DNA from 2 places in the Streptomyces sp. NPDC046335 genome. Region 1 is predicted to be linked to the other one. Evidence: predicted binding sites of a transcription regulator. Region 1 holds the regulator's gene; the other holds the start of a gene.
What was found. The regulator HrcA, encoded in region 1, represses chaperone genes, less so after heat shock. The targets are predictions, from matches to a motif close to TTNGCACTCNGNNNNNCNGAGTGCNAA.

Region 1 (7,026 bases):
GTCGCCCGACTCCTCGACGAGGTCGCCGCAGAAGACGACCTCGGGGCCTTCGCCGGGGCTCTTCACCAGGACCGCCAGGTCGTGCGCCGTGTGACCGGGGCCGACGTTCGCGAGGAGGACCTCGATCCCGCCGCCGAGGTCCAGCGTCCACTCCCCGCACACCAGATGCCCCGGCGCGCGCAGGAGATCGGCCGCCTCCGCCGCCGCGTCCGCGCCGAGGCCGTGCCGCACCGCGTCCGTCCGCAGCTCCTCGCGGCCCGCGTCGAAGACCGTGTCGACGCCCACGGCGGCGTACACCTGTACCCCCGCGAAGGCCGCCGTCCCGAAGACGTGATCGAAATGGGGGTGGGTGAGCGCGAGATGCGTCACTCTGCGCCCGCCGCCCATGAGATCCCGGGCCCGTGTCCGCAGCGCCGCGCCCTCCGCCAGGCTCGACCCCGCCTCGACCATGAGGGCCGCCCCGGCACCGACGACGAGTCCCGCCGTGCAGTCCCAGCCGGGCAGCCGCACCCGTCCCACCCGCGGGGCGAGCCGTTCCCAGCCCGCCGCTTCCCATGCCGGCTCCACGTCCATACGGTGACGCTAACCGCTGTGGAAGGCCTCGGCAGAGCGAGAGGGGTCCGGCCTTGCCGGGCCCGTACCCGACCGCCGTACACTGGCCCTTTGACAGGCTGGCACTCACCCGCGTTGAGTGCCAGGCGGGGATCACGGCGACGGATGACGGCTGGAGGTGTGCGCGATGCTCAGCGAACGCAGGCTCGAGGTGCTGCGCGCCATCGTCCACGACTATGTCGGGACAGAGGAGCCCGTCGGCTCCAAGGCGCTCACCGAGCGGCACAGTCTCGGAGTCTCGCCGGCCACGGTCCGCAACGACATGGCGGCGCTGGAGGAGGAAGGGTTCATCGCCCAGCCCCACACCAGCGCGGGGCGTATCCCGACCGACAAGGGCTACCGCCTTTTCGTCGACAGACTCGCGGGCGTCAAGCCGATGACCGCGCCGGAGCGGCGGGCCATCCAGAACTTCCTCGACGGCGCCGTCGACCTCGACGACGTGGTGGGGCGTACGGTGCGGCTGCTCGCGCAGCTCACGCGGCAGGTGGCCGTCGTGCAGTACCCCTCGCTCACGCGGTCGACGGTGCGGCACGTGGAGTTGCTCTCGCTCGCTCCTGCGCGCTTGATGCTCGTACTGATCACCGATACCGGCCGGGTCGAGCAGCGCATGATCGACTGCCCGGCGCCCTTCGGTGAGACCTCGGTCGCGGACCTGCGGGCGCGGTTGAACAGCAGGATCGCGGGGCGCCGCTTCGCGGACGTGCCGCAGTTGGTGCAGGACCTGCCCGAGGCCTTCGAGGCCGAGGATCGCGGCACCGTCGCGACGGTCCTCTCCACCCTCCTCGAAACGCTCGTCGAGGAGACCGAAGAACGGCTGATGATCGGCGGCACCGCCAATCTCACCCGCTTCGGACATGACTTTCCCCTCACCATCCGGCCCGTTCTCGAAGCCCTTGAGGAGCAGGTCGTGCTCCTCAAGTTGCTTGGTGAGGTGCAGGATTCGGGCATGGCCGTACGGATCGGTCATGAGAACGCCCATGAGGGGCTCAGCTCCACGTCCGTGGTCTCGGTCGGCTACGGTTCGGGCAGCGAGGCAGTCGCGAAACTAGGCGTGGTCGGACCGACCCGCATGGACTATCCGGGAACGATGGGAGCAGTACGCGCAGTGGCACGTTACGTCGGACAGATCCTGGCGGAGTCGTAAGTGGCCACGGACTACTACGCCGTACTCGGCGTGCGCCGCGACGCTTCCCAGGACGAGATCAAGAAGGCCTTCCGGAGGCTGGCGCGTGAGCTTCACCCGGACGTGAATCCGGACCCGAAGACTCAGGAGCGCTTCAAGGAGATCAACGCCGCCTACGAGGTGTTGTCGGACCCGCAGAAGAAGCAGGTCTACGACCTCGGCGGCGACCCGCTGTCCCAGGCGGGCGGCGGCGGAGCCGGTGGCTTCGGAGCCGGTGGCTTCGGCAACTTCTCCGACATCATGGACGCGTTCTTCGGTACGGCGTCGCAGCGTGGCCCGCGGTCGCGCACGCGCCGCGGCCAGGACGCCATGATCCGGCTGGAGATCGACCTCGACGAGGCGGCCTTCGGCACCACCAAGGACATCCAGGTCGACACCGCGGTCGTCTGTACGACCTGTAGCGGTGAGGGAGCCGCGCCGGGGACCTCCGCCCAGACGTGTGACATGTGCCGCGGCCGCGGCGAGGTGTCGCAGGTCACGCGGTCCTTCCTCGGCCAGGTCATGACCTCGCGGCCCTGCCCGCAGTGTCAGGGCTTCGGCACGGTCGTGCCGACGCCGTGCCCCGAGTGCGCGGGCGACGGGCGGATCCGCTCGCGGCGGACGCTGACCGTCAAGATCCCGGCCGGTGTCGACAACGGCACCCGGATCCAGCTCGCGGGCGAGGGCGAGGTCGGGCCCGGCGGCGGTCCCGCCGGTGACCTCTACGTCGAGATCCACGAGCTGCCGCACGCCGTCTTCCAGCGGCGCGGCGACGATCTGCACTGCACGGTGACGATCCCGATGACGGCGGCGGCGCTCGGCACGAAGGTGCCGCTGGAGACGCTCGACGGCCTTGAGGAGATCGACATCCGGCCCGGCACGCAGTCGGGGCAGTCCGTCCCACTGCACGGGCGCGGCATCACGCATCTGCGTGGCGGCGGCCGGGGCGACCTCATCGTGCACGTCGAGGTCCTCACGCCGACGAAGCTCGACGCCGAGCAGGAGCGGGTGATGCGGGAGCTGGCGCAGCTGCGCGGCGAGGAGCGGCCCACGGGGCAGTTCCAGCCGGGGCAGCAGGGCCTGTTCTCCCGGCTCAAGGACGCGTTCAACGGGCGGTAGCGCCTTCAGCGGTACGACAGGGGCCCCGGGGCGTTCCGCCTCCGGGGCCCCTGCCGCGCTCAGGGGGTGGGAGGGGGATTCGTACGGGGACGTGGCACGATGCCGTTATGTCCTCCGCACTGACCGATCTCCTCCGCTGTCCGATCGTGCAGGCCCCCATGGCCGGCGGGGCCTCGAGCCCGCAACTGGCCGCGGCCGTGTCCGAGGCCGGAGGGCTCGGCTTCCTCGCCGCCGGGTACAAGACCGCCGACGGGATGTACCAGGAGATCAAGCAGGTGCGGGGGCTGACCGCGCGGCCCTTCGGCGTCAACCTCTTCATGCCGCAGCCCGACAGCGCCGACGCGGGGGCGGTGGAGGTGTACCGCAACCAGCTCGCGGGCGAGGCGACCTGGTACGAGACGCGGCTCGGCGACCCGGAGAGCGGCCTCGACGACGGGTACGACGCCAAGCTCGCGATCCTCCTCGACGACCCGGTACCGGTCGTCTCCTTCACCTTCGGCTGCCCCACCCGCGACGTCCTGGACTCCTTCACCCGCGCCGGCACCCTGACCGTCGTCACCGTCACCACCCCGGAGGAGGCGCAGGCCGCCCAGTGGGCCGGCGCCGACGCCGTGTGCGTGCAGGGCGTGGAGGCGGGCGGCCACCAGGGCACCCACCGGGACCAGCCGGAGACCGACGGCGCAGGACTCGGCCTGCTCACCCTCCTCACGCTGGTCCGCGAGACCGTGCGGCTCCCCGTGATCGCCACGGGCGGCCTGATGCGCGGCGCGCAGATCGCCGCCGTGCTCGCGGCGGGCGCGGACGCGGCGCAGCTCGGCACGGCCTTCCTCGTCACCCCGGAGTCGGGCGCCCACACCCTGCACAAGCAGGCCATGACCAACCCGCTGTTCGTACGTACCGAGCTGACCCGGGCGTTCTCCGGGCGGCCCGCGCGCGGCCTCGTCAACCGCTTCCTGCGGGAGCACGGCCCGTACGCCCCCGCCGCCTACCCCCAGGTCCACCACCTGACCAGCGACCTGCGCAAGGCCGCGGCGAAGGCCGGTGACGCGCAGGCCATGGCGCTCTGGGCCGGGCAGGGCCACCGGCTCGCCAGGGAGCTGCCCGCCGGGCAGCTCGTGGAGGTCCTCGTGGCCGAACTGGCCGAGGCGAAGGCGTCGTCGGCCGCGACGGACCAGGGAGGCACCAGGTGACCGCACCCGTATTCGTCGTCGAGCCCCTCGACGCGGGCGCCGGCGGGCGCTTTGTGCTGGACGGGCCCGAGGGACGGCACGCGGTCTCCGTGAAGCGGCTGCGCGCCGGTGAGGACGTCGTCCTGACCGACGGCGCCGGACGGTGGGCCCGGTGCGTGGTCGTGGACACCGAGGGCAAGGACCGGCTCGTCGTCCGCGTGGACTCCGTCGCCGAGGAGCCCGCGGAGTCGCCCCGTATCACCGTCGTCCAGGCACTGCCCAAGGGCGACCGCGGTGAACTGGCCGTGGAGACCATGACGGAGACCGGCGTCGACGCCGTCGTGCCGTGGGCCGCGTCGCGCTGCATCACGCAGTGGAAGGGCGAGCGCGGCCAGAAGGCGCTCGCCAAGTGGCGGGCCACCGCGCGCGAGGCCGGCAAGCAGTCGCGCAGGACGCGCTTCCCCGAGGTGGCGGACGCGGCGTCGACCAAGCAGGTCGCGGCGCTGCTCGCGGAGGCCGACTTCGCCGCCGTCCTGCACGAGGAGGGCAGCGAGCCGCTGGCCACCGCGGAACTGCCCACCACCGGCCACATCGTGCTCGTCGTGGGGCCAGAAGGAGGGGTTTCCCCCGACGAGCTGGCGCTCTTCGCGCAGGCCGGGGCGGCGCCCTACCGGCTCGGGCGTAGCGTGTTGCGCACATCGACCGCGGGGACCGCGGCGAGCGCGCTGCTCCTCGGACGCACGGGCCGCTGGTCCTGAACCCGACCCCCCGGGGGGCTGCGTTGGAACTCGCCCAGGTCCGTCTGCTCGTCTCGGACTTCCCTGCCTGTTACCGCTTCTACGCCGGGGTCCTCGGCCTCAAGCCCCAGTCGGGCGCTGAGGAGGGGCCGTACGAGAAGTTCAGCCCGGCCGTCGGCTCGGCGGGCATCGCGCTTCAGGATCGGGCGATGACGGCCGGACTGATCGGCGAGCTCGCCGGGCCCGCGACCGGGCACCGCTCCCTGGTGGTGCTGCGGGTCGACGACCTGGACGCGTACTGCGAGCAGATCACCGGGCGCGGCGCCGTCCTGGCGCACGGGCCCGCACCGATGACGGACCGTATGCGGGTGGCCCACCTCAAGGACCCGGAGGGCAACGTGGTGGAGCTCCAGGAGTGGCTGCTCTCGCAGGGCTGAGGCGGGGACCGCTCGGCGACCGGCCCTCGGCCCCCTGGCAGATGGCCGCAAGCGGTCTACCCCTCCGGCGTGCGGGGTGGCACTCTGCCGCTCATGGGGGCATTGAGGCGGCCGGGCGGTCGCGAAAAGGGGATCGCGCGGCCGCGGAAGCGGCGCGCGCCGGTCCTGTACGCCGTCGGGCTCGCCGGTGCCGCCGCGCTCGGCGTCACCGCGTGCGACCCGGCGAACGGCGACATGAACACCTCCGCGGTCGCGCTCACCACCGACCGGACGGGCACCAAGGAGCTGGAGCGGCAGCACCTGGACGTGGCCTGGCTGAGCTGCACGGCGCGCTACGAGGACAAGGTGACCCCGAAGAGCGGCTCCTCCGCCGACGAGAACGCGGCCGTCACGGTGGACTGCCAGGGCGAGAGCGACGACGGCAAGGACATCACCATCAAGGGCAAGGTGTACTCCGTCGTCGACGGAGGCTGCGTCCGCGGCGACCTCACGGCCAAGGTCGACGGCAAGGAGTGGTTCCAGGCCGACGTCCTCGGCAACTGCGACGCGGGCGACGACAACGACAACGGCGACAACGGCGACGGCAACGGCTCGAATCCGCCCGTCTCGCATCAGCCGCCCGCCGAGGAGGAGCCGCGGCCAGGCCCCACCACGACCGTCACCGTGACCGTGACGCCGCCCGCGCCGACCTGCGACTGCCTGCCGGGCAAGTGATCCAAACCTCTGTCGGACCGCCGCGGGCCTGCCTAGGCTGATAGGTGTGACACAGACTGCGTACCTCCGATACCCGCACCTTCACGGCGAGTTGGTCACCTTCACGGCCGAGGACGACGTCTGGGTCGCCCCCCTCGACGGGGGCCGGGCCTGGCGGGTCAGCGCCGACAACATGCCTGTGAACCATCCCCGTATCTCCCCGGACGGCACGACCGTCGCCTGGACGTCCACCCGCGACGGCGCGCCCGAGGTGCACATCGCGCCCCTCGACGGCGGCCCCTCCCAGCGGCTCACGTACTGGGGCACGGCGAAGACCGGCGTGCGCGGCTGGACCCCCGACGGGCGCGTCCTGGCCGTCAGCGCGGCGGGCCAGGCCTCCCTGCGCCGCACCTGGGCACGGGCCGTCCCCCTCGACGGCGGCCCCGCCGAGACCCTGCCGTACGGCCTCGTCGGCGATGTCACGCACGGCCCCCAGGGGCAGGTCCTGCTCCTCTCGGCCCCCATGGGGCGCGAGGCCGCCTGGTGGAAGCGGTACCGGGGCGGCACGGCGGGAAAGCTGTGGCTCCGCGCGGCCGCCGCCCCCGAGCCGCCGGGCGAGGCCGCCGCACCGTTCGTACGCGTCCACGAGGAGCTCGCGGGGAACATCGAGTACCCCCTCTGGGTGGGGGAGCGGATCGCCTTCCTGAGTGATCACGAGGACGTGGGGGCCGTCTACTCCTCACTGCCCGACGGCACCGGCCTGCGCCGCCACACCCCCGTCGACGGCTTCTACGCCCGGCACGCCGCCACCGACGGCACCCGCGTCGTCTACGCGTCCGCCGGTGAACTCTGGCTCCTGGACGACCTGGACGGAGCGGAGCCGCGCCGCCTCGGCATCCGCCTCGGCGGCCAGCGCACCGACCTCCAGCCGCACCGCGTGGCCGCCGCCCGCTGGTTCGGGGCCGCGGCGCCCGACCACACCGGACGCGGCAGCGCCGTCTCCGTGCGCGGCTCCGTGCACTGGGTCACGCACCGCGAAGGCCCCGCCCGCGCCCTCGCCGCCACCCGGGGCGTCCGCGCCCGGCTGCCCCGCACCT
Region 2 (7,026 bases), on a different contig from region 1:
CAAGGCCGACAACCTCGCCCGTGAGCTCGGCGTCGAGCAGGGCAAGCTGTTCGTCAAGGACGACTCCGGCAACCCGACGCACTCCTTCAAGGACCGCGTCGTCGCGCAGGCCCTCGAAGCCGCGCGCGCCTTCGGCTTCACCACGCTCTCCTGCTCCTCCACCGGCAACCTCGCGGGCGCCGTCGGTGCCGCCGCGGCCCGCGCCGGCTTCCGCTCCTGCGTGTTCATCCCGCACGACCTGGAGCAGGGCAAGGTCGTCATGGCCGCGGTCTACGGCGGCGAGCTCGTCGGCATCGAGGGCAACTACGACGACGTGAACCGCTTCTGCTCCGAGCTCATCGGCGACCCGCTGGGCGAGGGCTGGGGCTTCGTCAACGTCAACCTGCGGCCCTACTACGGCGAGGGCTCCAAGACCCTCGCGTACGAGATCTGCGAGCAGCTCGGCTGGGAACTGCCCGACCAGCTCGTCATCCCGATCGCCTCCGGATCGCAGCTCACGAAGATCGACAAGGGGCTCAAGGAGCTGATCGCGCTCGGTCTCGTGGCGGACAAGCCGTACAAGATCTTCGGCGCCCAGGCCGAGGGCTGCTCGCCGGTGTCGGCCGCGTTCAAGGCCGGGCACGACGTCGTGCGCCCCCAGAAGCCGAACACCATCGCCAAGTCGCTGGCCATCGGCAACCCCGCCGACGGGCCCTACGTCCTGGACATCGCGCGTCGCACGAGCGGCGCGGTGGAGGACGTGAACGACGAGCAGGTCGTCGAGGCGATCAAGATCCTCGCCCGCACCGAGGGCATCTTCGCGGAGACCGCCGGCGGGGTGACGGTGGGCGTCACCAAGAAGCTCGTCGAGGCGGGGCTCATCGACCCGGCCCTCACCACGGTCGTGCTGAACACGGGGGACGGGCTCAAGACGCTTGACGCCGTTGCCGAGACCTCTCAGGCGACCGCCACGATTCCGCCCAGCCTTGAGGCGTTTCGCGCCGCGGGTCTGGCCGAATAGCCGCCGCAGGGCCCGTGGTCCGCTGTCGGCCGCGGGCCGTGGTCCGTCCTCGCGCAGTTCCCCGCGCCCCTGACGGGGCCCGTACCTCTGAGGTGAATCCCATGAGCGTGAACGTCCGTATCCCCACCATTCTCCGTACCTACACCGGCGGGAAGGCCGAGGTCGCCGCCGAGGGGGGCAACCTCGGTGAGGTCATCGCCGATCTGGAGAAGAACCACGCCGGCATCGCCGCGCGCGTCCTCGACGACCAGGGCAAGCTGCGCCGCTTCGTCAACGTGTACGTGAACGACGACGACGTCCGTTTCGAGCAGGGTCTCGAAACGGCCACCCCGGACGGCGCCGGTATCTCGATCATTCCCGCCGTCGCCGGTGGCTGATCATTTGTCCGAACAGCCCGCATGAGCTGAATTGCCCCCTCCGCGAGAGAAGCGGAGGGGGCAATTCAGCATGGTTGAGCGCGGTACAGTTGGGAAACGCGCTTCGCCGTCAGTGTCGAGTGCATATCCGAAGTCGGCCCGGAGTCGACAAGAAGTAGCCAATGCGTGCTGCCTTTATGGGTCTTCTGTGGCTTTTGCCCGGCCCGAATTGCCCTGGAATCCGGGGAACTCTCCGCAAATCTCCGATCAGTCATGCCCAGAATTCTCGTCCGATTGACCTGTTGCAGAGGGCAGTTGGGCAGATACATTCAGCGGCGGTCGACGCGTTCCGGCGCACACCCCCAATCAATGGGGGGTGAGGTCTGACCCGGGTCCGCGAAGTGCGGTCCTGTGCAAGGGCCAGAAATAGGGGAGTTCGGCATGGCTCAGGGCACCGTCAAGTGGTTCAACGCGGAGAAGGGGTACGGCTTCATCGCGGTCGACGGTGGTGCGGATGTTTTCGTCCACTACAGCGCGATCCAGATGGACGGCTACCGCACCCTGGAAGAAGGTCAGCGAGTCGAGTTCGAGATCTCGCAGGGCCAGAAGGGTCCGCAGGCGGACATGGTCAAGCTCGCCGTCTAGCTCGGCGCGAACGGCCACCGACGCAAGCATCGTGAGGGGCTCGTATCCCATGGGGGTACGGGCCCCTCATGTGCGTCCTGCTCCGGGGCGGAGTCTGTCCGAGACCGTGAGAGGCGCTTGCACTCGCAGGGGTCGAGTGCTAATCATTGGGCTTAGCACTCTCCCAGTGAGAGTGACAGAACTTGGATCGGGTCGGTGAGGCCCGCAGGCCGGGTGGGGCAAGGAACCACAAGGCTTGCAGGCCGTCCGTCGCGGGCGCTGGCGCGATCCGGAAGCATGCCACCCCTGTCCGGGAGGACCACTTCACATGGCCAAGATCATCGCGTTCGACGAGGAGGCACGGCGCGGCCTCGAGCGCGGCATGAACCAGCTCGCCGACGCCGTCAAGGTGACCCTGGGCCCCAAGGGTCGCAACGTCGTCCTCGAGAAGAAGTGGGGCGCCCCCACGATCACCAACGATGGTGTTTCCATCGCCAAGGAGATCGAGCTCGAGGACCCGTACGAGAAGATCGGCGCCGAGCTGGTCAAGGAGGTCGCGAAGAAGACGGACGACGTCGCCGGTGACGGCACGACGACCGCGACCGTCCTGGCCCAGGCCCTGGTGCGCGAGGGTCTGCGCAACGTGGCCGCCGGTGCCAACCCGATGGCTCTGAAGCGCGGCATCGAGAAGGCCGTCGAGGCCGTCTCGGGCGCTCTCCTCGAGCAGGCCAAGGATGTCGAGACCAAGGAGCAGATCGCTTCGACGGCCTCCATCTCCGCCGCCGACACCCAGATCGGCGAGCTCATCGCCGAGGCGATGGACAAGGTCGGCAAGGAAGGCGTCATCACCGTCGAGGAGTCGCAGACCTTCGGGCTCGAGCTTGAGCTCACCGAGGGCATGCGCTTCGACAAGGGCTACATCTCGGCGTACTTCGCCACCGACATGGAGCGTATGGAGGCGTCGCTCGACGACCCGTACATCCTGATCGTCAACTCGAAGATCTCGAACGTGAAGGACCTCCTTCCGCTCCTCGAGAAGGTCATGCAGTCCGGCAAGCCGCTGCTGATCATCGCCGAGGACGTCGAGGGCGAGGCCCTGTCGACCCTGGTCGTCAACAAGATCCGTGGCACGTTCAAGTCCGTCGCCGTCAAGGCTCCGGGCTTCGGTGACCGCCGCAAGGCCATGCTCGGCGACATCGCCATCCTCACCGGTGGCACCGTCATCTCCGAGGAGGTCGGCCTCAAGCTGGAGAACGCCGGTCTCGACCTGCTCGGCCGTGCCCGCAAGGTCGTCATCACCAAGGACGAGACCACGATCGTCGACGGCTCCGGTGAGAGCGACCAGGTCCAGGGTCGCGTCAACCAGATCCGCGCCGAGATCGAGAACAGCGACTCGGACTACGACCGCGAGAAGCTCCAGGAGCGCCTGGCGAAGCTCGCCGGCGGTGTTGCGGTCATCAAGGCCGGTGCCGCGACCGAGGTCGAGCTCAAGGAGCGCAAGCACCGCATCGAGGACGCCGTTCGCAACGCGAAGGCCGCCGTCGAAGAGGGCATCGTCGCCGGTGGTGGCGTGGCCCTCATCCAGGCCGCCGCTGTCTTCGAGAAGCTTGAGCTCGAGGGCGACGAGGCCACGGGTGCCGCCGCTGTGAAGCTGGCCCTTGAGGCCCCGCTGAAGCAGATCGCGGTCAACGCCGGCCTTGAGGGTGGCGTCATCGTCGAGAAGGTCCGCAACCTTCCCATCGGCCACGGCCTGAACGCCGCGACCGGTGAGTACGTCGACATGATCGCCGAGGGCATCCTCGACCCGGCGAAGGTCACGCGCTCTGCCCTGCAGAACGCCGCGTCCATCGCCGCGCTGTTCCTCACCACCGAGGCCGTCATCGCCGACAAGCCGGAGAAGGCGGGCTCCGCCCCGGCCGGCGGCGGCATGCCGGGCGGTGACATGGACTTCTGATCCCTCGCGGATCAGCGGTTCATCGCTTCACGCGAACCGAGGGCGGCACTCCTTCTCACGAAGGGGTGCCGCCTTCGGGCGTTTCCGAGTGTCGCTACGGCGCTACGGCAGGCGGTCCATGAGCCAGGTGCAGAGTTCCTCGGTGACCAGGGTGTGGCCCTCGTTCCGGGAGGCGCAGAGGAACTCGTCCAGTTCGCTGTCCTCGGCGGCGGAGGCCGTGACCGGCCCGTACAGCTTCTCGTGGGTGTCGATGTCGCGCAGGGCGATCGCGCTGACCGCCGGGACGAAGCAGTGTGCGCGGATGTCGGCCTGGGAGCCGAGGCCGATGAGGGCGGGGATCTTGTCCAGCTCGTCGGCGAGGATGCCGAAGCCCTCCAGGGTGCCGCCGGGGGCGCCGTCGATCTCGGGGATGTCCGAGGTGTGGATCTGCGGTTTGCGCAGGGTCACCACCCGCAGCTGTGCGACGAGCTGGTTCTCGCCCGCGGACTGGGTGTGCAGCCGGGTGCCGGTGATGGCGAGGCCCTTGCCGTGGAAGGCCTTCTCACCGCCGCGGATGCCGTTGCCCTCGCCGGTGCGCACGCCGTTGGCGACGCCGATCTTCTTGGGCCGTGACGGCCAGCCGCCGACGCGGTCCAGTTCGGCGATGAACTCGACGCGGTCCTTGTCGGTCTCGGGGGTGTCGTCCCACTCGGTGATGTGCTGCCACAGGAGTTGGCGGGCGGCCGGGCTGTTCATCTGGTTCGAGAAGGCCCCGTTGAGCTTGCGGATGTAGTGCGCGAACGACTGGAGGGCGAGGGGGATCCAGGCGCCGCGGTGCGGGCTGTCGTAGGAGAAGTACAGGCCGGTCTGGTGGTCGTTCTCCTCGCCGCCGTCGTGCTCCATCTTGGCCAGCGCGTACCGCGTGACGAGGCCGCCCATGCTGAAGCCGCCGACGGTCAGCGGGTGGCTGCCCTTGCGCCGCGCGATCGTCTCGATGATCGCGGCCCTGGCGACGTCGGCGTTCTCCAGGATCGAGGCGCTGCGCTCGTCGAAGCCGAGCAGGATGACGTCGTACCCGCGGGCGCGGAGCTCGCTGAGGAACGGGTACGGGCCGCGCTCCAGGATCTCCCAGGAGAAGGCCAGCTCGCTGGGTCCCGAGTTGAAGCCGTCGCCGAGGATCACCGGGCGGGTCAGGCCCAGCTTGGGGTTGGCGAGGTACACCCAGGCCGTGCCGCCGGGCAGGGCCCACTCGTCGTCCGGAGCCGGTGCCTCGGCCGGGGCTTCCCTCGCTTCTCTCGGGCCGGGGGCCAGGGTGATGCGGGCGGCGGAGCCCAGGGCCTCGGAGACTCTCGGGTCGGTGGGCTCGTGCGGTTCGTCAGTCGTGCCGTACTCGGTCATGAAGGGTCCCCTCCGGTCGTGCCGCTGCGGTGACGTCCGCGTGCCGGTCACGTGCGGTGCCATCTTTGGTACGTCGGGTGGACGCGGGGTAGGGCGAGCGCCCGAATCGCGCGGGCGGTCAGGTCCTTTCGGACAGCGCGGCTTCGGCCGGTTACGCGTGGGGCGTGGGGGAGTACGGCTTCCTGGCCAGGGGTGCGCGGACGGCGGCGGCGGAGGAGGGCCCGCCCGGTGGCGGCGCGTCGGCCAACTCACCGCACGGCCGGTCCTGCGACGCCCCCCCCGGAGCGAGCCAAGTCTGTCGCGAAGCGGACCCGGGGGCCGGGCGGGGGCGGGGCCGGGAGCGGAGCCGGGGTCAGGTCGTGTAGTCCTTGAGCTTCTCGGTTTCGAGGGTGATGGCGACGGGGGAGGGGAGGCGGACGGTGGAGCCGTAGTGGTACGGGTGGCGGCTCTGATAGCTGCCGTTCTCCGGGGAGCTGTACACGACGGCCGTGTTGTTGTCGCGGTCGATGAGGAGGTAGACCGGGATGCCGGCGCAAGCGTAGGCGCGCGGCTTCTCCTGCCGGTCGCGGCGCTCGGTGTCGCGGTCGCCGGAAGTGACCTCGACGGTCATCAGGACTCCGTCGGCGGAGGCCCACTCCTCCTGCCCGGCGAAGTAGCCGACAGGGGCCAGGGCGCCGTCCGGCCTGACGCAGCCCCTCCGGTACGTGTCGATGCGCAGGCCCTGTTCCGGATACAGGGCCAGCTCGGGGCGTTGCATCATGCACTGCCGGAGCACCCACATGATGATCTCGCCGTGGTCGCCGTCCGGCACGGGTTTGACCTCTAGCTTTCCGTCGATGAGTTCGAGCGTGACGGTCTCGGGGGCCACGCGTGCGAGCTCCTCGAAGTCCTCGACGCTGATCGGGCCGTGCTTGACGCTCACCTTGCCGCCGAGGAACGCGAGCGACACGGCCTCCGGGGCGCGGCGTGCCAGCTCCTCGAATTCCTCGGCGGACATCTGGGGGCGTTCATCGGTGCCAGGGGTCATGGTGGTGCCTCCTCGCTCCCATCGTGCCCCGGACCTGTGCCGCCGGACCGTTGGAACGGTCATGCGTGTGTCCTTTCCCTCGGGTTGCCCGCGGCGGTACGTGCCGCTGCTGCGTGGGCCCTGACTGCCTCGGGGGGCAGGGGGGCCGTGCGGGGCGGGGTCGGATTGCCTCGGCAGGGGCCGCAGGTGCCGCCCGGGAGGGCCTTTGCGCTGCCAGGGGCACCGCATCTGGAGCACTCCAGGACGCGCAGGGCCCGCGGGCGGACCGGTGGTTCCGGGGGCAGCTTGGAGGTCAGGCGGCTGCGGACCAGGGCCGCGGGGCTGTGTACGGGGGTGGGCAGGCCGCTGGTGAGGGCCCGCAGGATCTCCGGCTCCGTCGCGCCCCGCTCGAACCACGGCGTGACCCGCGGTTCCAGTGCCACGCAGTCGGCGTACGACAGGGACAGCGCGGGGGCCGTCCGGCCGAGGGCTGCCAGCAGGATGAACGCGCGGCTCCTGGTGGGATGCCGGGGGCCGTCCGGCTCCGCCTCGGGCACGTCGCCGCGCGTGAACGCCGCCCACCAGGTGTCGTCCCGCGCGGTACGCGAGAACCACGTCCGGGTGATCCAGCGGGCGGTGCCCTCTCCTCGTACGTGCTCCCTGCCGCGCCGCAAGTGGCCTGCGGCCTGGAGCCTGTTGAGGGCCGTGC

Region 2: a site for HrcA is predicted at 2,154-2,180, ahead of groL (chaperonin GroEL). Genes of this name have one in related genera too.

The regions. Positions count from the first base shown of each region.
Region 1 is NZ_JBVJFF010000001.1:545,009-552,034, forward strand. Features, by position in the region: gene ACZ6JY_RS02395 (MBL fold metallo-hydrolase) at 1-573, opposite strand, end outside; gene hrcA (heat-inducible transcriptional repressor HrcA) at 740-1,756, shown strand; gene dnaJ (molecular chaperone DnaJ) at 1,757-2,893, shown strand; gene ACZ6JY_RS02410 (nitronate monooxygenase) at 3,001-4,083, shown strand; gene ACZ6JY_RS02415 (16S rRNA (uracil(1498)-N(3))-methyltransferase) at 4,080-4,820, shown strand; gene ACZ6JY_RS02420 (VOC family protein) at 4,844-5,236, shown strand; gene ACZ6JY_RS02425 (hypothetical protein) at 5,330-5,950, shown strand; gene ACZ6JY_RS02430 (S41 family peptidase) at 5,991-7,026, shown strand, end outside.
Region 2 is NZ_JBVJFF010000005.1:490,329-497,354, reverse strand. Features, by position in the region: gene thrC (threonine synthase) at 1-1,000, shown strand, start outside; gene ACZ6JY_RS14685 (MoaD/ThiS family protein) at 1,102-1,377, shown strand; gene ACZ6JY_RS14680 (cold-shock protein) at 1,798-2,001, shown strand; gene groL (chaperonin GroEL) at 2,309-3,934, shown strand; gene ACZ6JY_RS14670 (esterase/lipase family protein) at 4,037-5,311, opposite strand; gene ACZ6JY_RS14665 (Uma2 family endonuclease) at 5,664-6,338, opposite strand; gene ACZ6JY_RS14660 (hypothetical protein) at 6,398-7,026, opposite strand, start outside.